2 linked regions of the Caldimonas thermodepolymerans genome follow. The protein of the gene in region 1 interacts with the protein of each later gene in a pairwise test. Links are inferred from orthologs where the notes say so. Each region holds a gene or a part of one and is shown in the gene's direction. Other genes may lie near its edges. The genes, in order: dnaQ and dnaE.

Region 1 (10,710 bases):
ATGGCCGCCGGCGCGGCGCGCGTGCGGGTCACCTTCCAGGTCGATGCCGACGGGCTGCTCAACGTCTCGGCGCGCGAGCTGACCTCCGGCGTCGAGGCCTCGGTGGCGGTCAAGCCGAGCTACGGACTGAGCGACGAGGAGATCGCCCGCATGCTGCAGGACAGCTTCTCGACCGCCGAGGAGGACATGAAGACGCGCGCGCTGCGCGAGGCGAGGGTGGAGGCCGACCGCCTGCTGCTGGCCACGCGCACCGCGCTGGAGCGCGACGGCGACCTGCTCACGCTCGAGGAGCGGCACAAGATCGACCGGCTGATGGAAGAGCTGGGTGCGCTGGCGGGCCAGGACGACCACCGGGCCATCGAGGCGGCCACCGAGCGGCTGGCCAAGGGCACGGAAGCGTTTGCGGCCGAGCGCATGAACCGCAGCATCCGGCAGGCCCTGGCCGGCCGCCGCGTCGAAGAAGTCTGAGGCGCCAGGCCACGCACGCCGCGGCGCGATCCACGAGAACCCCACATGCCCAAGATCAAGATCCTGCCTCACAGCGAGTACTGCCCGCAGGGCGCGGAGATCGAAGCTCCGGCCGGCACCTCGATCTGCGAGGCGCTGCTCGACCACGACATCGAGATCGAGCACGCCTGCGAGATGAGCTGCGCGTGCACCACCTGCCACGTGATCGTGCGCCAGGGCTATGAGTCGCTGAACGAGCCCGACGAGAACGAGGAGGACATGCTCGACCGCGCCTGGGGGCTGGAGCCGCAGTCGCGCCTGTCGTGCCAGGCCATCCTGGCCAACCAGGACGTGACGATCGAGATTCCCAAGTACTCGATCAACCACGCCAAGGAAAAGCACTGAGCCGCGCCGCCCGCACCCGATAATCGCGCCATGACGCGACAGATCTTTTTCGACACCGAAACCACCGGCCTGAGCCCCGAAGGGGGTGACCGCATCGTCGAGATCGGTTGTGTCGAGATGGTGGACCGGCGCCTGACCGGCAACAACAAGCACTACTACCTGAATCCGGAGCGGCCCAACAGCGAGGACGCGGTGAAGATCCACGGCCTGACCGACGAATTCCTGGCCGACAAGCCGGTGTTCGCGGCGATCGCCGACGAGCTGCTCGAGTACCTGGCCGGCGCCGAGATCATCATCCACAACGCGAGCTTCGACGTCGGCTTCCTGGACGCCGAGCTCAGGCGCCTAGGCAAGCCCAAGTTCGAGACCTACGTCGCGGGCATCACCGACAGCCTGCTGATGGCCCGCGAGATGTTCCCGGGCAAGTCGAACTCGCTGGACGCGCTGTGCAAGCGGCTGGAGGTCGACAACTCCAACCGCACGCTGCACGGCGCGCTGCTGGACGCGGGACTGCTGGCCGAGGTCTACATCAAGATGACCCGCGGGCAGGAGTCGCTGGTCATCGAGGCCGAGGAAGACGCCACCCAGGAAATCGTGGTGGAGAAGATCGACCTCACGCAGTTCAGCCTGCCGGTGCTGTGCGCGAGCGACGCCGAGGTGCAGGCCCACGAGGCGGTGCTGGCGGACCTGGACAAGTCCTCCGGCGGCAAGACACTGTGGAGGCAGTTGCCGAGCGAAAAAGTTATGGCATAATCTTGGTTTTCCTGATCTGTGCGACGACGCAATCGTCGCCGAACGGAAAACCGGATCAGGGTGGTTAGCTCAGTGGTAGAGCACTGCCTTCACACGGCAGGGGTCGCAGGTTCGAACCCTGCACCACCCACCAACAAGATCAAGCACTTGGACGGCCCTTCGGGGCCGTTTTTGTTTGCTGGTGCAAATCCTGGTGCATGGCACCGAGGCGCTCACGTGGGCGCCGAGCCCGATCGCCTCGGGGAATGCCAATCAGGGGGGCGGGTGCGCGCGCGCTGCAGGCACGCCGCCGCTGTACAGGTGGCGGGCGGTGACCACGTCGCGCAGGGTGACGCGGCGGACGTCGGAAGTGCTGTACAGGTCAGGTGGGCGTTGATCGCCGGCGCGACGGCCAGCCGGTCGGCCGGCATCGTGCGGACTTGCTCGGCAGGTGAGTGACGACGCACCTTTGTCTCCTTTCGGGGTGTCGGATCGCTTTAAACGCCGTGTTTGTCAGCAAGTCAACACAGTGTGTACATTTGGTGCGGCAGCGAGGCGTCCATAGAATCCCGTGACGACCGTGTGCGCCTTGCGCCCGGCGTCGTAAAGGAGGGTCCATGCGCCGACTGCTGATGTGCGCCAGCGCTGTGTTGGCATCGCTGATGATGGCCGCCTGCGGTGGCGGCGATGACTGCGAGGCGGGCACCCCGCCTTTTGCCAGCGTGGACCCGCCGGTCTGCGATGGTGGTGACAGTGGTGGTGGCGGTGGCGGCGGATCGTCGCAGTCTGCCGAGGGCTTCTGGGTGGGGAACGCCGGGCAGTACGCCTTCCGGGCGCTGGTCACCGAGGACCGCCAGATCTGGGCCTTCTACGCGCGCGGCGGTGTCGTCGAGGGCGTGGTTCAGGGGACGGTGACCTACTCGCCAAGCGGCTTCTCGGGCAACGGTTTCGACTACAACCTGCCCCTGGTGGCGCGTACAGGCGTGACGATCTCAGGCACGGCGCGCGAGCGGCAGAGCATGGAAGGCGCGGTGCGGCTGCCGAGCTCGACGATCACCTTCTCGGGCTCCTACGACAGCAGCTACGACTCGCCGCCGGCCGATGCCACAGGCACCTGGCAGGTCCGCGCGGCCTCGGCGTCCGGCACCGTGACGACGACGGTGACGGTCGGCTCGGATGGCTCGGTCAGCGCGACGACGCCGTACTGCTCAGGCACGGGCACGCTCACGGTGCGCAGCTCGGGCAAGGGGGTGTACAACCTGGCGGTGACCTTCGACGGCGCGTCGTGCGAGTTCGATGGCCAGACGCTCGGTGGCGTGGTGGTCGTGCGCAACACGGGATCGGGGCAGGAGATGGTCGCCGCGGCGCTGCTGCCTGATCGATCCACCGGCTTCTTCGCGATCGGCACCCGCTGATCGCATCTGCCGCCGCGGTTCTCAGCGCCTGGCGCGTGGCGCTTCGCGCTGCGTGCAGGCTTCGTGCGCCTCGGCGAGCTTGTCGAGTGCGGCCAGAAACCTGTCTCGCCGCGCCGAGATGTGTGGGCCGGTGGCGCGCTCGATCTTGTAGCGGATGTACTCAAGCACCTCGTGCCTGGCCTCCGGTCCGAGGCTGCGCAGTGCTTCGTCAATGACCAGCGCCTGACCTGCCAGCGGCTGGGCCGTCGACGCGTGCGCATCGCCTTCCCCGGTCAAGATCCACTGCGCCGAGCACCCAAAGGCAGCCTCGGCTTGCAGGGCGCCTTCCTTGGACACGCCGCGGCGCTTCCAGTTGGTGAGCGTCTGCCTTGACACGCCCATGCGGCGGCCCAGGCCAGCAAAGTCGATCACCGGTTGTTGATCGAACTGCGTGACCTGACGCGCGTACTCGAGCAGCCGCTTCACGGATTCGTGCATGCCCGGGATTGTTCTCCATCTGAACAGTCAACAGCTTGTTTATACACGCCATGTTTACAACCGCATAAACGCCGTGTTTAGATTGTGGGGAGCGTGACCACGCAGCACTCATCGATCGGCTGAGCGGCCCCGCCAAGGTCGCAGAGGCGCTCGGCCTGGACAAGCGGAGAGGGGCGGGGTACCCAGCGCGTGGTCAACTGGAAGGTCCGGAGCATCCCTGCACGGGTCAAGCTCGAGCCCCCGACCTGTTCCTGGTGACCAAGGACGCGCCCGCTGACCATGCGGCGGTAGTCCAGCCTGCACATGCGGAGTGAGCGCGTCATGTGCATGTCCGCAGGTCAACTCGCTGCCAGCCGGGCGCGCACGGCGTGCCGAGCCGATGCGCTCGCGCCACACCTCGACGCGCCGTTCGGTCGGGTTCGGCCACTCATGGATGACCGTGATCACGGCCCACGCGGACGTGCTGGCGGCAGGTAGCTGGTGCTCGATGGCGCCGCGGCAGGAAACGTCGCTGCACCACCCGCCAGACACCTCAGCACGAACGGCCCGCAACAGCGGGCCGTTCGTCCTTCTGCGGCGGGCGTTGGCCGGCACCTGGCGACACCCGGGTGCGTTCGAATCGCGTCTTCTTCCTTTTGCGGATCGCGACGGTGTGCGCCAGGCGCCGGCGTCCCGCGTCGCGGGCAGCGGGCGGGGTGACGCCCCATCGGCCTGCGCAGGTGCAGTGCTGGTGCGGGCTGGCGGGCCGCGGCCGGCGCACGGGCGCGTCCTTGGCGCGATGGAGAACCCCTTACCTGAGGGGGGCACTACACCCATTCGCAGGATTGTCCCTCCTGACCGGATAGGCAGAATCAGTTGCATCGGTTGCACCTGTTTACCAGGTGAGTACGCGCTATCCGCCATATCCCGGGAGGACACGATGAAGGTGTTCCGGCTCTTTCATCACCACGTTGCCCTGTCCACGCTGTTGGAGCTGTTTGCCGACAGCCTGCTGTGTTTTCTGGCGGCGCTGTTCATCGCGTCCGCCCTGCACATGGTGCCCAACGGTGGTGATGCCCTGGCCCAGTCCGGCATGGTCTGGCTGGCCGGCGGGTTTGCCGCGGTGATGCTGCTGCTGTATGCGTCGGTCGGCCTGTATCGTCGCGGCACCCGCTCGATGGGCCTGGGCACGCTGATCCAGCGCGCCATGCTCGCCATCGCCCTGGGGGCCTGCATCACCTACCTCCTGTTCGATTCGGTGGCCGGCGAGGCGTCTCCGGGCTACGTGGTCGGCCTGGCCATGGTGTACCTGCTGGTGGGCCTGGTCGTCGTGCGGGCCGTGATCTACATGGTGCAGAAGGCCGTCGGCGTGCCGCGCGTGCTGATCATCGGCACCGGCGAGGATGCCCAGGCCGTGGCGCGCGACCTGGCGACCCACAGCCGCATCGAACGCCAGGTCGTCGGCTTCTATCCGACCACCGAACGCACCGAAGGCATGCGCCCCGACCAGCGCGTGTTCTCGCGCGACCGTTCGATCGAGGAGATCGTTGCCGAGCACGACATCGACGAGATCATCGTCGCGGTGCGTGAGCAGCGCGGTGGCGCGCTGCCGATGGACCAGCTGCTGGCCTGCCGCATCGCCGGCACGCCGATCCTGGACCTGGCCGGCTTCTACGAACGCGCCCGTGCCGAAGTGCCCATCGACAGCCTCAAGGCCAGCTGGCTGATCTACAGCCAGGGCTTCGTGCAGGGGCCGGCGCGTCGCTTCGCCAAGCGCGCGTTCGACATCGTCACCTCGGCGACGCTGCTGCTGCTGACCTCGCCCATCATGCTGCTGACGGCGATCGCGATCCGCCTGGACAGCCCGGGACCGATCATCTACCGCCAGGAGCGTGTCGGCCTGGGCGGCCGCACCTTCATGTGCCTGAAGTTCCGCAGCATGACGGTCGACGCCGAAAAGGACGGCGTGGCGCGCTGGGCCTCGCAGAACGACTCGCGGGTCACGCGCGTGGGCGCCTTCATCCGCAAGACCCGCATCGACGAGTTGCCCCAGCTGCTGAGCGTGCTCAAGGGCGAAATGAGCATGGTCGGTCCGCGCCCTGAGCGTCCCAGCTTCGTGCAGCAGCTGCGCGAGCAGATCCCCTTCTACGACCTGCGTCACAGCGTCAAGCCGGGCGTGACGGGCTGGGCCCAGGTGCGCTACAGCTACGGCGCTTCGGTGGAGGACGCGCGCCGCAAGCACCAGTACGACTTGTACTACGTGAAGAACAACTCGCTGTTCCTCGACATCCTGGTGCTGATCGAAACGGTCAGCGTGGTGCTGTTCCGCGAAGGGTCGCGCTGATCGCGACGCCCGCGTGACGGTTGCGACGTACAGGCTCCGGCTCAGAAAGGTTGCTTTCCCATGGTTACCCCACAACGTTCACTGACTTCCATGCGTGCAGGTCTCATCGCTGTTCTTGCTGCCTTCATCGCCCTGCTTGCCGGCTGCGGCAGCATCGGCAACTACCCGCCGGCGCCCGCCGTCGTCGATGCGCCCGATCATCGCTACAAGATCGGTGCGCTGGACACGCTCAACATCGTGGTCTGGCGCAACCCCGAGCTGTCGACCACGGTCACCGTACGTCCGGACGGCCGCATCTCGACGCCGCTGGTCGAGGACGTGATGGCGGCCGGCCGCGACCCGGCCGACCTGGCGCGCGAGCTCGAGAAGGTGCTGTCGAAATACATCCGTGACCCGGTCGTGACCATCGTCGTCAGCGGCTTCCAGGGCACGTTCTCCGAGCAGATCCGCATCGTCGGCGAGGCGGCGCGTCCGCAGGCCGTGCCGTACCGCCAGAACATGACCATCCTGGACGTGATGATCCAGGCCGGCGGGCTGACCGACTTTGCCGACGGCAATGGGGCGGTGCTGGTGCGCGGCGCCGAAGGCGGCAAGCAGTACAGCCTGCGCCTGAACGACCTGCTCAAGCGCGGTGACATCTCGGCCAACGTCGGCGTGATGCCGGGCGACATCATCATCGTGCCGCAAAGCTGGTTCTGAAGGCGGTACGGCGGCATGCACCGCAACGGCGATGCCGAGTGCCTTGCGGGCCGTCTCCTGCCGGGACCGGCACGCCGGTCCCGTTGCGTTTGTGGCAGGCGCAGCGCAGCCGCCAGTGCGGCTGGCGCGGCAGCGCCTCGGGGTGAATGAACAAGGCCGCCATGACGGGCGGAACCAGGATGGATACGACTGAGCTTCTACGCCAGATCAGGACGATACTGCGGGGCATGTGGCGCCGGCGCTGGTGGGGCCTGGCCGCTGCGTGCGTCACGGCCGTGCTCGGTGGCGTGGTGGTGGCGGTCATTCAGGACCGCTACGAGGCCAGCTCGCGCGTCTACGTGGACACGCAGTCGGTGCTCAAGCCGCTGATGGCCGGGCTCGCCTTCCAGCCGGACATCGACCAGCAGGTGCGCATGCTGGCACGCACGCTGGTGTCGCGTCCGAACGTGGAGCGCCTGATGGACTCGCCGGAGATCGGCCTGGCACCGGCGGACCCGCGCGACCGGGAAAAGGTGCTGATGCGGCTGATGGACCGGATCAAGGTCAACCCGAGCGGTGGCGGCAACCTCTACACGATCAGCTACCGCGACACCAGTCCTGAACGGGCACGGCGCCTGGTCGAGGGCCTGGTGAACCTGTTCATGGAGTCCAGCATCGACAGCAAGGCGCGCGACTCCCAGGAGGCCAGCCGCTTCATCGACGAGCAGATCGCCGACTACGAGCGCAAGCTGGTCGAGGCGGAGAACCGCCTGAAGGACTTCAAGCTGCGCAACTTCGGCATGACCGGGGTGTCCAACCAGGATTACTTCGCGCGCATCTCCGAGCTGTCCGACCAGGTGAGCAAGCTGCGCATCGAGCTGAGCGCTGCCGAGCAGTCGCGCGACGCGTTGCGGCGCGAGCTGGCCTCCGAGGAACCCCAGCTGCCCCCGGATGCACTGCCGGCGACCGGCGGTGCGGCGATGCTGTCGGAGCTGGACACCCGCCTGGAGGCGCAGAAGCGTCAGCTCGACGAGCTGCTGCGACGCTACACCGAGGAGCACCCGGACGTGGTGGCGACGCGCCGCACGATCGCGCAGATCGAGGAGCAGCGTCTGCGCGAGGCCCAGGCCCGCGGCGACAAGCGCGGTGCGGCGACCAACCCGGTGTTCCAGCGCATCCGCATGGCGCTGGCCGAGGCCGAGGCCAACGTCGCGTCGCTGCGCACCCGGCTGGCGGCGCAGCAGGCCCAGCTGGACCAGATCCGTGCGCGGGCCTCGCGCATCCCGCAGGTCGAGGCGGAGCTGGCACAGCTGAACCGGGACTACGACGTGATCCGGCGCAACTACGAACAGCTCGTGGCCCGCCGGGAGGCCGCCTCGCTCGGGGTGAAGATCGACCAGAGCTCCCCGCTGACCGATTTCCGGCTCGTCGAGCCGGCCCGGGTCGCGCCGACCCCGGTGTTCCCCAGCCGCAAGGTGCTGGCGGTGCTGGTGGTGCTGGCGGCGATCGGCGCGGGCGTGGCCGCGACCTTCGGCCTGTCGCAACTGAGCCCGTCGTTCGACAACGAACGCACGCTGCGTGAACTGTCCGGCCGCCCGGTGCTGGGCACTGTGTCGCTGGTGCTGAGCAACGCGGCCCGGGTACAGCAGCGCCGCGCGTTGGTCGGCTTTGCCGGTGCGGTGGCGTTGTTCTTCGTGGCCAATGCGGGGTGGGTGGCCTGGGTCGCCTTCCAGAGCCGCGTGTGAGAAAGGAAGCGTCGATGAGCATCATCGAACAGGCTGCCAAGCGACTGGAGGAGCTCCGGCGCGCGGGGGTCGAGGTGCCGTGGGCGGCCGCCGGGCTGAGCCGGCAGGAGTACGACCAGCTGGTGGAGGCCGGCCAGAAGGGCGGGCAGGGCGTCGCGCTGCGGGCGGTGGCCGGCACCGCGGAAAGCCTGGCGGAGCCGCCGGGCGTGCACCGCCTCGCGGAGTCCGACCGGCGCTCGCGCAAGGTCGACCTGCCGCTCGGGATGCTGGGGCAGGCCGGCTACCTCGTGCCGGACCAGCCGCGTACCAGCCTGGCCGACGAGTTCCGCGTGATCAAGCGTCCGCTGCTGAAGAACGTGCAGGGCGAGTCGGCCGCCCCGGTGGAGCGCGCCAACCTGATCCTGGTCACCAGCGCGATGCCCGGCGAGGGCAAGACCTTCACCGCGATCAACCTGGCCCTGAGCATCGCGATGGAGGTCGACAAGACCGTGCTGCTGGTCGACGCGGACGTGGTGCGCCCGTCGCTGATGTCGCGCCTGGGGCTGGACGAGCCGGCCAAGGGCCTGCTCGACGTGCTGAACGACCCGTCGCTGGACCTGGCCGACGTGCTGCTGCGCACCAACGTGCCCAAGCTCACGCTGCTGCCCGCCGGCACGCCGTGTCCCAATTCGACCGAACTGCTCGCCAGCGCGGCGATGGAGCAGCTGTTGCAGGAGCTGGCCACGCGCTATTCGGACCGCGTCGTCGTGTTCGACGCGCCGCCGCTGCTGCCGACCACCGAGTCGCGCGTGCTGGCGTCCCGTGCCGGGCAGGTGGTGATGGTGGTCGAGGCCGACCAGACCTCGCGCAACACGGTGGCCAAGGCGTTTGCCACCGTGGAGAGCTGTCCGGTCGTGATGTCGGTGCTCAACAAGTGTTCGAATCCTGCGGGAACCTACCGCTATGGCTACTACTGAGCGTTCCGGTGCCCCCCTGCGGCGGGTGAAGCCGCTGGCCTGGTTGATTGCCATGATCTGGGCGTCGGTGGCCCAGGCCCAGCAGCCCGCCGTCCAGCAGGAGCCCGTCCAGCCGGCGCAGACCGAGCCGTTGCAGCGCCCGCCGCGCACGACGGTCTGGGCGGTGCCGTTCGACGCCGAGCAGGCCGGCGTGCCCCGTGCCTGGCGCCTGGATGCCGGCGTGTCGGCCACGCTGACCGCGACCAGCAACAGCGGGTACACCGACCGGCAGCAGTCCCGCAGCGACAGGATCCTGAACCTGGAGCCCCGGCTGTCGTTCGCGCGGCGCGGCGGGCGGGTGCGTCTGGCGGGCGACCTGTCGGCCAGCGCGCTGCACTACTTCGACGACACGCAGCCCGACCGGGTGCTGCCCCGGGCGTCGCTGAACCTGGAGTCGATGCTGGTGGACCGCTGGGTCTACCTGGACGCCTCGGCCGAGGTGGACCAGACGGCCTCCGACCCGTATGCCTCGCGCCCGGACGGTCGCTCGGCGTTCAACCAGATCACCACCCGGCGCTTCCTGGTCAGCCCGCGCATCGACCACTGGTTCACGCCGTCCCTGTCGCTGCTGGCGCGCAGCGACTTCGCCTGGACCCGCCGCAACGGCGACTACGCCGCCGACGATCCGCGACGCGACTCGCGCGAGCAGCAGCATTTCGTGCGCCTCGAGCAGCAGCCCCTGCCGCTGGGCGGCTCGCTGGAGTACGTGCACCAGGACACCCGCTATGACGGCGACGTCGATTCGGTGCTCACGCTCGACACGCTGCGTGCCGTGGTCAGCTACGCGATCACGCCGCAGCTGTCGGTCGGCATCGTGGGGGGACGCGAGCACAGCGAGTTCTCGCTGAGCGAGCACACCGACAGCCTCTACGGCGTGCGCCTGCGCTGGCAGCCGACCGAGCGCACGCTGCTGACCGGCGCGGTGGAAGACCGCTTCTTCGGCACCGGCTGGGACCTGCAGTTCACCCACCGCATGCCGTTCCTCGCGGTGCATTTCCGCTCGTTCCGCGAGCCGACCGCGCAGCCGAGCTCGCAGATCCTGGAGCCGGGTGGCGGCTCGGTGCGCAACCTGCTCGATGCCATCCTGACCACGCGGTATCCGGATCCGGTGGCGCGCGAGGAGCTGGTGCGCCGCATCATCCGCGACCTGAACCTGCCCGAGACGCTGCGCGGGCCCATCGAGGTGTTCGCCGACTACGCGCAGCTGCTGCGCGGCAACCACCTGAGCGTCGCGCTCCTGGGGCGGCGCACCACGGTGGCCGTGAACCTGTACCAGCGCCGCTACTGGCAGCTGACGCGCGAGGACGACGTGCTCGCCCCCGACCCGTCGTTCGCGTCCGACCACGAGCAGGTGGGTGCGGCGCTGGACGTGACGCGCCGCCTGACGCCGCAGACCTCGCTGGGGCTGCTGCTGCAGTATTCCCGCATCGAGGGGCTGGGTTCGCGCGAAGACGACTTCAGCCGCGAGCGCATCGTCCGCGTCACGCTGCAGC
Region 2 (12,030 bases), 200 kb from region 1 along the record:
TGCGACTGCTCGTCGACCTCGGACGCGGCGGCCGGCGGGGAGGGGGCCGGCGGTGCCGCCGCGGGCCCGGGCGGCACGGGCGCCGGGATGACGGCGGCCGCGGCGGGCGCGAGCCCCTCCTTGACGCCGGGGGCTTGCGACGGCGGGACTGCCGGCGCTGTGGCAGCCGGGGGCGCGGCGACGGGGGCCGGTACCGGAGTGGACTGGACCTCTGCCAGCAACGCCCCGGCACGCAGCTGCGCCAGCTCGGCTTCCAGGCGGCCGACCCGGCGGTACAGCCGGGCCAGCAGCATGCCGACCAGCGCGCCCAGCACGACGAGCCCGGCTTCGGGACCGAAGATGTCCGCGCAGACCCAGGCCACGGCCAGCCCGATGAAAAACCCGATCCACGCCATCTGCCGCTCCCTCCTGTGGATGTTGTCAGGGTGCGGGGCATTGTAGGCAGCGGACACCCGCGGCCTGCCGGCCGTGCCGGACCGGCGGGCGTCTCAGTCGGCGGGTCGGTACGGCCACTGCCGCACCGCCTGCGCCAGCGCCTCGGCCAGCGTCGGGGCGTCCAGCCGCAGGCCGAGCACGGCGGCCGCCTCGCGCACCGCATGCAGCGGGTCGGCCAGGTCCAGCGGCCGTGCGCCGTTCTGCTTGGACAGCTTCTCGCCGTTCGGGCCCAGCACCAGCGGGGTGTGCAGGTAGCGCGGCGTGGGCAACCCGAGCAACCGCTGCAGGTGGATCTGGCGCGCGGTGTTGTCGGCCAGGTCCTCGCCGCGCACGACGTCGGTGACGCCCTGCGCTGCATCGTCGACCACCACCGCGAGCTGGTAGGCCCACAGGCCGTCGGCGCGTCGCAGCACGAAGTCGCCGACTTCGGCCTCGACATCCTGGGCCTGTGCGCCGAGCCGCCGGTCCTGCCAGTCGATGCGCACCGGCTCCCAGGCGTCGGGGCCGAGGCGCCGCGCGGTCAGCACGCGGATGGCACGCGCCGGGCGGCCCTGCAGGCCGTTGCGGCAGGTGCCCGGGTAGACCAGCTCGCCATGCCGCGGGCGGGCGCGCTGCCGGGCCGCCAGCGCCTCGGCCACGTCCTTGCGCGAGCAGGCGCAGGGGTAGGCCCAGCCGGCCTCCAGCAGTCGCTGCAGGGCCTGCTCGTACAGCGCGCCGCGCTGCGACTGCCACACCGGCGGCTCGTCCGGGTGCAGGCCGCAGGCGGCCAGCTGCTGCAGAATCACCCGGTCGGCACCCGGTACGCAGCGCGGGCCGTCGACGTCCTCGATGCGCACCAGCCAGCGCCCGCCGTGCGCGCGCGCGTCGACCCAGCTGGCCAGCGCCGCGACCAGCGAGCCGGCGTGCAACGCGCCGGTGGGCGAGGGGGCGAAGCGCCCGGTGTAGCCACTCATGCCAGCGAGCGCGACGGCAGGCCGCCGTGCCGTTGCAGCAGCGCGGTGCGGGTGGCCGGCCGCTCGAGCTGTTCCAGCCACCACTGCAGCGCCAGGCCCAGCCGTTCACGCCCGCGCGCGGGCCCGCCGTTGCCGCCGGCGCGCCAGGCGTACCAGAGCCGCACGCGCTGGCTGGCGCGGCGCACCTCCTTGCGCACCAGCCGGCCGGCCTGGACATGCTCGTCCACCAGGCTGTCGGGCAGGAAGCCGCCGCCCAGGCCGCGCAGCACCGCCTCAAGCTTGGAGCCGACGCTGGGCACGGTCAGCACGTCCTGCCCGGGCAGCAGGTTCACGGTGATCGGCGCGAGGCGCTGGGCCGAGTCCGCCACGGCGATCGCGCGGTGCCGCACCAGGTCGGCCTCCGACAGCGGTTCCGGCGCCTGGGCGAGCGGGTGGTGCGGCGCGACCACGTAGACCATGTGCAGGTCGCCGAGCGGTTCCATCTTGATGCCGGGCGGCAGGCTGTGCTCGCCCGAGACCCCCAGCGCCAGGTCGGCCTGGCCGTTGACCAGCGCCTCCCAGGTGCCGGCCAGCACCTCGGAGCGCAGCCGCAGCCGCGTGCCGGGCCCGTGCGGCGGGTTGAGCGCGTAGAACGCCTCGCACAGCTCGAACACGGTGAGCGTCGAGAGGATGCTGTCGACCGCGATGCTCAGCTGCGTCTCCCAGCCCGAGGCGACACGCCGCACGCGGTTGGCGACCGCGTCCATCTCCTGCAGCAGGCGGCGGCCTTCGTGCAGCAGCTCCTCGCCGGCGGCGGTCAGCCGTGCCTGGCGCGAGCGGCGGTCGAACAGCAGCACGTCCAGCGCTTCTTCCAGCTGGCGCACGCTGTAGGTGAGGGCGGACGGCACCTTGCCCAGCTCGCGCGCCGCCGCGGCAAAGCTGCCCGTGCGCGCGATGGCATCCATCATCGCGAGGGCTTCCGGGGTGAGGACGTTGCGACGTTCGCTCATGTTCAAGGGTCTTGAATGATGCCACCAAGCCACCCGGCCCGACGGCGCTGTGGTCCCGGCGCGCGCGGGGCGCGCCAGGCCGGCGGCGTCGCGGGGCGAGGCTTGCTACAGTGCCGGCCATGGACGTCTCCGACCTGCGCATCCTGAGCCTGCTGCCCTGGACCGACTGGCTCGCGCTCGCCTGGTTCTTCGCCGCCTGGGCCGGCTATGCGACGTTCGCGCGCCGGCGCGCGAACGAGGTCATGACGCTGCTGGCGGTGACCAACCACTACCGCCGGTTGTGGATGCTGCGCGTCACCGGGCGCGAGGTGCGCGTGGTCGACGGCGTCGTGATCCAGAGCCTGTCGACCAGCCCGTCGTTCTTCGCCTCCACGACCATCCTGATCATCGGTGGCCTGCTCGCGGTGCTCGGTGCCACCGACAAGGCAGCCGAGCTGGTCAAGGAGATCCCGTTCGCGGCGCGCACCTCGGTACTGGTGTTCGACCTCAAGGTGCTGCTGCTGCTGGGCATCTTCGTCTATGCGTTCTTCCGCTTCACCTGGTCGATGCGGCAGTACACCTTCGGTGCGCTGATGGTCGCCTCGGCGCCGGAGCCGCGCGAGTTCGAGCGCGGCGAGGCCTCGCGCGAGGAGTTCTCGCAGCGTGCCGGGCGCATCGTCGGCATGGCCGCCGAGACCTTCAACGACGGGCTGCGCGCCTACTACATGGCGTTCGCGGTGATCGCCTGGTTCTTCTCGCCGCTGTGGTTCGCGATCGCCACCGCCGGCGTGATCTACATCCTCTACCAGCGCGAGTTCCACTCCGAGGTGCTGGCCGTGCTCAAGTCATGAGCCGGTGCGCGGCGCAAGGCTCGCATCCAGCGCCTCGCGCTCGTCGAACACGAAGCAGCTGCCGCGGAAGTGGCGCCCGCCGGTTTCCTCGAAGTACTTGAGGATGCCGCCGTCGAGCTGGTAGACGCGCTCCAGCCCGGCCGCCTCGCGCATGAAGATCGCCGCCTTCTCGCAGCGGATGCCGCCGGTGCAGAAGCTCACCACGGTCTTGCCCTGCAGCTCGTCGCGGTGCTCGAGCACCGCCTGCGGGAATTCGCTGAACTTGCGGATGCGCCAGTCGATCGCGCCCTCGAAGGTGCCGTAGTCCACCTCGAAGGCGTTGCGGGTGTCCAGCGTGACCACCGGGCGGCCCTCGTCGTCGTGGCCCTGCGCGAGCCAGCGCTCCAGCGTGCGCGCGTCGACCGCCGGCGCGCGGCCCTCGTGGGGGCGGATCGCCGGGTGGTTCATGCGGATGATCTCGCGCTTGACCTTGACCTGCAGCTTGCGGAACGGCACGTGCGCGGACCAGCTTTCCTTGGGCGCCAGGTCCGCAAAGCGCGCGTCGGCCTGGAGCCAGGCGACGAAGCCGCGCACGGCCTCGGGTGCGCCGGCCAGGAACAGGTTGATGCCTTCCTCGGCGAGCAGCACCGTGCCCTTGAGCCCGCGTTGCACGGCTTGTGAGCGGATGCTTTCGCGCAAGGCCGCGCAGTCGTGCAGCGGGACGAACCGGTAGGCGGAAATGTTGAGTACGGGATGCACGCCGGGATTCTAGGGGGCGGCCGGCTGCCTACAATGCCGGCCATGCCCTTCGTACACCTGCGCACCCACACCGAATATTCCGTCGTCGACGGCACCCTGCGGATCGACGACATGGTCGCCGCGGCGGCCCAGGACGGGCAGGTGGCGCTGGCGATCACCGACCTGAGCAACCTGTTCGGGGCGATCAAGTTCTACAAGGCCGCGCGCGGCAAGGGCATCAAGCCCATCATCGGCGCCGACGTCTGGCTGGAGCCCGAGGACGCCGCGGCCAGCCCGGGCGACCGGCAGCCCAGCCGCCTGCTGCTGCTGATCCAGAACCGCGAGGGCTACCTGAACCTGTGCGAGCTGCTCGCGCGCGGCTGGACGCAGAACGTCAACCGGGCGCAGGCCTGGCTCAAGTGGGAGTGGCTGGAGCGCCTCAACGGCGGCCTGATCGCGCTGTCCGGTGCCGAGCAGGGCGCGGTCGGCCAGGCCCTGATGAACCGCGACCCGCGCCGTGCCGAGGCGGTCGCGCAGCGGCTGGCGGGCCTCTTCCCGGGGCGCTTCTACCTCGAGGTGCAGCGCGCCGGCCAGCCGGGCAACGAGGCGCACGTGCGCGCGGTCGTGCCGCTGGCAGCCAGGCTGCAGCTGCCGGTGGTCGCCACGCACCCGGTGCAGTTCCAGACGCCCGAGGACTTCGAGGCGCACGAGGCGCGCGTGTGCATCGCCGAAGGCGAGACGCTGGCCAACCCGCGGCGCATCAAGCGCTTCACGCGCGAGCAGTACTTCAAGACGCAGGCCGAGATGGAGGCGTTGTTCGCCGACCTGCCGAGCGCGCTCGCCAACACCGTCGAGATCGCGCGCCGCTGCAGCCTGACGCTGGTGCTGGGCAAGCCGCGCCTGCCGGACTTCCCCACGCCCAACGGCATGCCGATGGAGGAGTACTTCCGCTACGCGGCGCACGAGGGCCTGAAGGCGCGGCTCGAGCACCTCTACCCCGACCCGGAAGAACGCGAACGCCAGCGCCCGCGCTACGTCGAGCGGCTGGACTTCGAGATCAACACCATCCTGCAGATGGGCTTCCCGGGCTACTTCCTGATCGTGGCCGACTTCATCAACTGGGCGAAGAACAACGGTTGCCCCGTCGGCCCCGGCCGGGGCTCGGGCGCGGGCTCGTTGGTCGCCTACGCGCTGAAGATCACCGACCTGGACCCGCTGCGCTACAACCTGCTGTTCGAGCGCTTCCTGAACCCGGAGCGGGTGTCCATGCCCGACTTCGACGTGGACTTCTGCCAGAGCAACCGCGACCGGGTCATCGACTACGTCAAGGAGAAGTACGGCCGCGACGCGGTCTCGCAGATCGCCACCTTCGGCACCATGGCGGCCAAGGCCGCGCTGCGCGACGTGGGCCGCGTGCTGGGCATGGGCTACGGCCACGTGGACGGCATCGCCAAGCTGATCCCGGCGCCGCCGGGCAAGACCGTCACGCTCAAGCGCCCCGGCGACAAGCCCGACCCGGGCCTGATCTATGCGCGCAAGGAAGCGCCGGAGATCGAGGAGCGCGAGAAGAACGAGGAAGAGGTCGCCGAGCTGCTGGCGCTGGCCGAGCGCGTCGAGGGCCTGGTGCGCAACATCGGCATGCACGCCGGGGGCGTGCTGATCGCCCCGGGCAAGATCACCGACTTCTGCCCGCTGTACATGCAGCCGGGCAGCGACTCCGTGGTCTCGCAGTACGACAAGGACGACGTCGAGGCGATCGGCCTGGTGAAGTTCGACTTCCTGGGCCTGGCCACCCTGACCATCCTCGAGATGGCCAAGGAGTTCATCGTCAAGCGGCACCCCGACCAGAAGGACTTCGACTTCGCGAAGATCCCGCTGGACGACAAGCCCACCTTCCAGCTGCTCTCCGAAGGCAAGACGGTGGCCGTGTTCCAGCTGGAATCGCGCGGGATGCAGGGCATGTTGCGCGACGCCAAGCCGAGCGTCTTCGAGGACATCATCGCGCTGGTGGCGCTGTACCGCCCGGGCCCGATGGACCTGATCCCCAGCTTCGTCGCGCGCAAGCACGGCCGCGAGGAAGTGGTCTACCCGCACCCGCTGATGGAGGAGGTGCTCAAGGAGACCTACGGGATCATGGTCTACCAGGAGCAGGTGATGCAGGTGGCACAGCGCCTGGGCGGCTACTCGCTCGGCGGCGCCGACCTGCTGCGCCGCGCGATGGGCAAGAAGAAGCCCGAGGAGATGGCCAAGCACCGGGTCATCTTCGCCGAGGGCGCGGCCAAGAACGGCATCGACGCGGACAAGGCCAACGAGATCTTCGACTTGATGGAGAAGTTCGCGGGCTACGGCTTCAACAAGTCGCACGCCGCTGCCTACGCGCTGCTCGCCTACCACACGGCGTGGCTGAAGGTGCACTACCTGGCCGAATTCGTCGCCGCCAACATGAGCGTGTCGATCGACGACACCGACAAGCTCAAGGTCTTCTACGACGACGCGGTGCAGCTGGGCATCCGCTTCGAGCCGCCCGACGTCAACACCGGCGTCTACCGCTTCGAGCCGGTGGCCGACAAGGTGGTGCGCTACGGCCTGGGCGCGATCAAGGGCACCGGCCAGAGCGCGATCGAGGCCATCGTGCAGGCGCGCGAGCAGGGCGGCCCGTTCCGCAGCCTGTTCGACTTCTGCTGCCGCGTCGACCGCAGCCGCATCAACAAGCGCACCGTCGAGGCCCTGATCAAGGCCGGCGCGTTCGATGCGATCGAGCCCAACCGCGCCGCGCTGCTCGACAGCATCTCGCTGGCCTTCGAGTACGCCGACACCCAGGCGGCCAACGCCGACCAGGGCGGGCTGTTCGACTTCGGCGACGAGCACGGCTCGTCGACCCGCGAGCCCGACCTGGCCGCCACGCCCGAGTGGAGCATCAAGGAGCGGCTCGGCCACGAGAAGACCGCGATCGGGTTCTACCTCTCGGGCCACCTGTTCGATGAATACCAGGACGAGGTGCGCCAGTTCGCCAAGCGCAAGATCGTCGACCTGATCGACAGCCGCGAGCCGCAGCTGCTGGCCGGCATCGTCAGCGACCTGCGCATCGTCAACGGCCAGCGCGGGCGCGTGGCGATCTTCAAGCTCGACGACAAGAGCGACGTGATCGAGGCGGTGGCCAGCGAGGACCTGCTCGATGCACACCGCGAGCTGTTCAAGGACGACGAGCTGCTGATCGTGCAGGGCAAGGCCCAGCCGGACCGTTTCTCGGGGGGCCTGCGCCTCAACGTCGTGCAGGTCTGGGACCTGGCCAGCGCCCGTTGCCGCTTCGGCAAGTACCTGCGCGTGGCGGTCAACGGTTCGGCACCGCCGATCGGCGAGCTGCTCCAGCAGTTCCCGCCCAGGCGCGTCGACACCGAGCATGGCGACCTGCTGCAGGGGCTGACGGTGCGCCTGGAGCTGCACCGCGAGTCGGCCTACGGCGAGCTCGACCTGGGGGACGCGGCGCGCTTCTACCCGAGCGACGAGGCGCTGCGGCAATGGAAGCGCGAAGCGCATGGCGGCCGGGCGCAGGTGGTGTACGAATAGTCACAACTGGGCGCGCCGCGGCATGCGGAAACGCCCCGTGACGCGGCACACTCCGGGCGTTCCTTCATGCGGACCGGCCCGCCCGCCGAGTGGGCGACCGGGCCGCGCAGCAGTGCAGATCCCGTCATGCCAGTGAAACACCAGTTGTTCTGTGCCGCCGTCCTGGCGGTGGCCGCTGCGGTGGCGCACGCCACCGACGTCGGCGTCTCGGTCTCGGTCAGCCAGCCCGGCGTCTACGGGCGCATCGACATCGGCCACACCCCGCCGCCGGTGATCTATCCCCAGCCGGTCATCATCGTCCAGCCGGTGCATGCCGTGCCGCAGCCGGTCTACATGCGCGTGCCGCCGGGCCATGCGAAGAACTGGGCCAAGCATTGCCACAAGTACAACGCGTGCAGCACGCCGGTGTACTTCGTCAAGGACGAGCCCCACCACCCGCACAAGCCCAAGCCGCACCATCACCATGATCACCGCGGCCCCGGCAAGGGCCACGGGCACCACTGAGCCCCCGTCGTGCCGCCGGCGCGGCCGACCCGGCAACCATGCACGCCGTGCCGGGCATGCCGCGAGGCCCGGGCCGGCGCGCCTGACTACACTCGGCGCATGGGGCAGGGCTCGACGAACGCGACAGGGTTGGTGCTGACGGGGGGCGGGGCACGCGCGGCCTACCAGATGGGCGTGCTGCAGGCCATCGCCGACCTCTACGAGGAGGCGGGGCGCCCGGGGTCCAATCCGTTCCCGATCCTCACCGGTACCTCGGCCGGGGCGATCAACGCCGCAGGGCTGGCCTGCGGTGCCGACGATTTCGTCGGCACCGTGCGCACGCTGGCCGGCGTGTGGGCGCAGCTGCACGCCGAGGACGTCTACCGCGCCGACTCGATCGGCGTGATCCGCACCGGTGCGCGCTGGCTGTCGATGCTGTCGCTCGGCTGGCTGATCGCCCGCTGGGGGCGGGCCCGGCCGAAGTCCTTCCTCGACAACCGGCCGTTCGAGGCGCTGCTGTCGCGCCTGCTCGACCCCCGTCGCATCGACTACGTGATGCGCCAGGGGCTCCTGCGCGCGCTGGCCGTGACCGCCTCCAGCTATTCGTCGGGCGACCACGTCACCTTCTACCAGAGCCGCGAGCCCATCGTCCCGTGGACCCGCTCGCAGCGCCAGGCGGTGCGCGGGCGCATCACGCGCGAGCACCTGCTGGCCTCGGCGGCGATCCCGTTCGTGTTCCCGGCCGTCGCGTTGCCGATGCACGGGGCGATCGAGTACTTCGGGGACGGGTCGATGCGCCAGTCGGCGCCGATCTCGCCGGCCGTGCACCTGGGCGCCGGGCGCATCCTGGTCATCGGTGCCGGGCGCATGCAGGAGCCGCCCGGGCAGCGGCTGGTGTCGCAGGACTATCCGACGCTGGCGCAGATCGCCGGCCATGCGCTGTCCAACATCTTCCTCGACGCGATGGCGGTGGACATCGAGCGCGCGCAGCGCATCAACCACACGCTGTCGCTGATGTCGCCCGAGGCGCGCGAGCGTACCGGCCTGCGGCCGCTGGAGCTGCTGGTGATCGCGCCCAGCCAGCGCCTGGACGACATCGCGAGCCGCCATGTCGGCGCCTTGCCGCTGCCGGTGCGCACGATGCTGCGGGCGCTGGGCATGACCAGCGACCCCGACGATGCACGCGGCGCCGCACTGGCCAGCTACCTGCTGTTCGAGCCGGGCTACACCACCGAGCTGATGGCGCTGGGCCGGCAGGATGCGCTGGCGCGCCGCGACGAGGTGCGGCGCTTCTTCGGCTGGGGCGATCCGCAGGCGGCGTCGCAGCCGCTCGGCGCGGTCGCGGCCTGAACGTCCCCGGGGCCCTCACGAGCATGCCCCGCGAGGGCGGGGCATTCATTCCGTCGGGCCGCTGACGATGGCGGGCTTACTGCTTGCGGTCAGCCGGCCGCGCCGGCGGCTTGGCCGCGACCTGCTGCTTGGCGGCCGGCTGGGCGCCCGGATAGCTCGTGCCGTTGACCGTCAGGCCTTCCCTGGACAGCCGTGCCGCACTGGCCGGACCGACGCCCTGCACGCGGGTGATGAAGTCGTTCCAGTCCTTGAACGGCGCCTTCTGGCGCTCGGCGACGATGCGCCCGGACAGGGCACTGCCCACGCCCTTGACCGATTCCAGCTGGGCCCGGTCGGCCTTGTTGGCTTCCACCGCGGCGAACACCGAGGCCGACACCAGCGCCAGCAGCGCGAACGCGATCTTGCGGATGAAATGGCTCATGGTTTCCTCTCCTGTGTGGTTGTGGGATGGCCTGCGGGCTGCGCCTTCGCAGGCAGGCGCAGTCTAGGAAACCACGGGAGAGGGCGCTTCCCTCTTGGGTGGGAAGCGCGGGGGCGCAGTGGTAACGCGAGGTTTCGAGGCTTCAGTAGTCCTCGATGCGGCGCGGCGGGTAGCTGTCCCAGCTCTGGCAGCCGGGGCACTGCCAGAAGTAGTGCGAGGCCTCGAAGCCGCAGGCGGCGCAGCGGTAGCGCTGCAGCGGCTTGGCCGACTGCGCCAGCACCTGCTGCAGGCGCTGGGTTTCCTGGGGCGAGAGGGGCTGGCCCTGCGCGATGGTCTCGTCCAGCAGGTCCAGCGCCGCCGAGATCGAGGGCTGCCGGGCCAGGTGCTGGCCCAGCCAGTCGCGCCGCACGACGGGATCGGCTTCCAGCTGGCGCAGCGCGGCCAGCAGCTCCACCGACGGCGCGCGCTCGTACAGCGCGCGCAGCTTCCCGATCGCCGCGGCCTGCTGCCGGGCGGCGGTGGCGCTGGCGGCGTACTCGCGCGCCACCAGCGCGAAGGCGCCCGGGTTGGCGGTGATCAGCTCGTTCCACACCTGCAGCGCCTCGGCGTGGCGGTCCTGGCGGGCCAGGCGCTGGCCGGCGATCACCAGCGGGCGCGCGGCCTGGGGCATCGCGGCGCGTGCCTTGGCGAGTGCCTCGTCGGCGGTCGCCGCGTCGCCGCGCGCATCGGCGTCCAGCGCGATCTCGCACCAGCAGTGCGCGATGCGGTTGGAGAACGAGCCGGCACCGGCGTCTTCCAGCTTGCGCGCCACCTCGATGGCCTTGCCCCAGTCGCGCGAGCGCTCGTACAGCGTCAGCAGGGCGAGCCACGCGTCGGTGCGGAAGCGCGTGTTCTCCAGGGCCTGGTAGGCGGCCTCGGCGCGGTCGAACAGGCCGGCCTTGAGGAAATCCTGCGCCAGGGCGTACTGGGCGCGCTCGCGCTCGGCGCGCGGCAGGTCGCCGCGGCTGAGCAGGTGCTCGTGCACGCGCACGGCGCGCTCGTACTCACCGCGGCGGCGGAACAGGTTGCCCAGCGCGAAGTGCAGCTCGGTGGTGTCCGGGTCGTGCTGCACCGCCTCGATGAAGGCGTCGATGGCCTTGTCCTGCTGCTCGTTGAGCAGCAGGTTCAGCCCCTTGAAGTAGGCGCGCGGGGACTCGCGTTGCGCCGAGCGCCATTGCCTGAGGTCGATGCGCGAAGCCAGCCAGCCCAGCGCGAAGGCCACCGGGAGCCCCAGCAGCAGCCACTGGAAATCAAAGTCCATCGCGCGGCGGCATCAGGGGGGGAGTTCCTCGGTCGCTTCCGCGGGCGCCGGTGCCGGCGCGGGCGGCGGGGGGGCACTGGCCTGGCGGCGCGCGGCGCGGCGCTGGCGCCACCAGCTGGGCACCATGGCCAGCACGCCGAAGACGGCGCCGACCGCGAACGCGCCGAGCACGATGAAGACCATCGGCGCACGCGACTCGTAGCCGAAGAACCAGTGCAGCGTCGCTTCGTGCTGGTTGTTCAGCGCGAAGGCGAACAGGACGAAGAAGATGGCGGCTCGGAACAGCCAGATCAGGCCTTGCATCGCGGCGATTCTAGCGTCGCGCCGGGCGTTGCGGCCGGCCGGAGCGGGGACGGGGCCCGCAAGGGGCGGAAAAGAAAAAAGCCGCTGCTCACGCAGCGGCTTCCTGTCGGGCGGCGTCCTGCGCCGCAGCCTCGGCATCCGGCTCGGGCGGGGTGCGGGCGTCGACCGCCTCGCGCAACGCCTTGCCGGGCTTGAAGTGCGGCACCAGCTTCTCGGGGATCACCACCTGCTCGCCGGAGCGCGGGTTGCGCCCGATGCGCGGCGGGCGGCGGTTGATCGAGAAGCTGCCGAAGCCCCGGATCTCGATGCGGTGCCCGCGCGCGAGCGCGTCGGACATCGCGTCCAGGATGGTCTTGACCGCGAACTCGGTATCGCGGTGCGTCAGCTGGCCGAAGCGCTCGGCCAGCTGGTTCACGAGATCGGATCGGGTCATTGCGTCCTGTCGTGTCGATCGGGGCTACGGTGGGCGTCCAGCAACGTGCGGCGATCAGCCGTTGTTGTTGTTCTGCTGGTCGCTCAGCTTGGCCTTGAGCAGCGCGCCGAGGCTGGTGGTGCCGGCGTTCTCGCGGTTCTCGGCGGACAGGCGTTGCAGCGCTTCCTGCTGCTCGGCGTTGTCCTTGGCCTTGATCGACAGCTGGATGCTGCGGGTCTTGCGATCGATGTTGATGATCAGCGCGGTGAC

The links.
Region 2: the proteins of dnaQ (region 1) and dnaE interact in binary tests that used the Escherichia coli proteins (3 or more experiments, as listed by UniProt). The link is inferred for Caldimonas thermodepolymerans from one-to-one orthologs.

Annotation. Positions count from the first base shown.
Region 1 is NZ_CP064338.1:1,498,278-1,508,987, forward strand. Bases 1-2,743 are described here. They hold dnaQ (DNA polymerase III subunit epsilon), read left to right. Parts: upstream 1-882; coding sequence 883-1,605; downstream 1,606-2,743. Other genes in these bases: hscA (Fe-S protein assembly chaperone HscA), read left to right, coding at 1-468; fdx (ISC system 2Fe-2S type ferredoxin), read left to right, coding at 514-852; IS481_RS07195 (hypothetical protein), read left to right, coding at 2,202-2,743. In the rest of the region: more of IS481_RS07195, read left to right, coding at 2,744-2,999; IS481_RS07200 (helix-turn-helix domain-containing protein), read right to left, coding at 3,021-3,476; IS481_RS07205 (TIGR03013 family XrtA/PEP-CTERM system glycosyltransferase), read left to right, coding at 4,396-5,799; IS481_RS07210 (XrtA/PEP-CTERM system exopolysaccharide export protein), read left to right, coding at 5,890-6,498; IS481_RS07215 (XrtA system polysaccharide chain length determinant), read left to right, coding at 6,678-8,222; IS481_RS07220 (XrtA-associated tyrosine autokinase), read left to right, coding at 8,237-9,178; IS481_RS07225 (TIGR03016 family PEP-CTERM system-associated outer membrane protein), read left to right, coding at 9,231-10,710. UniProt on the Escherichia coli protein: DNA polymerase III is a complex, multichain enzyme responsible for most of the replicative synthesis in bacteria. The epsilon subunit contain the editing function and is a proofreading 3'-5' exonuclease.
Region 2 is NZ_CP064338.1:1,295,803-1,307,832, forward strand. Bases 3,629-7,691 are described here. They hold dnaE (DNA polymerase III subunit alpha), read left to right. Parts: upstream 3,629-3,987; coding sequence 3,988-7,491; downstream 7,492-7,691. Other genes in these bases: IS481_RS06240 (sulfurtransferase), read right to left, coding at 3,629-3,945; IS481_RS06250 (hypothetical protein), read left to right, coding at 7,618-7,691. Outside these bases: IS481_RS06220 (DUF2339 domain-containing protein), read right to left, coding at 1-395; tRNA glutamyl-Q(34) synthetase GluQRS, read right to left, coding at 489-1,388; IS481_RS06230 (LysR substrate-binding domain-containing protein), read right to left, coding at 1,385-2,377; IS481_RS06235 (DUF599 domain-containing protein), read left to right, coding at 2,497-3,207; more of IS481_RS06240, read right to left, coding at 3,202-3,628; more of IS481_RS06250, read left to right, coding at 7,692-7,995; IS481_RS06255 (patatin-like phospholipase family protein), read left to right, coding at 8,095-9,324; IS481_RS06260 (ComEA family DNA-binding protein), read right to left, coding at 9,401-9,745; lipopolysaccharide assembly protein LapB, read right to left, coding at 9,888-11,045; IS481_RS06270 (LapA family protein), read right to left, coding at 11,058-11,348; IS481_RS06275 (integration host factor subunit beta), read right to left, coding at 11,437-11,781; rpsA (30S ribosomal protein S1), read right to left, coding at 11,836-12,030. UniProt on the Escherichia coli protein: DNA polymerase III is a complex, multichain enzyme responsible for most of the replicative synthesis in bacteria. This DNA polymerase also exhibits 3' to 5' exonuclease activity. The alpha chain is the DNA polymerase catalytic subunit.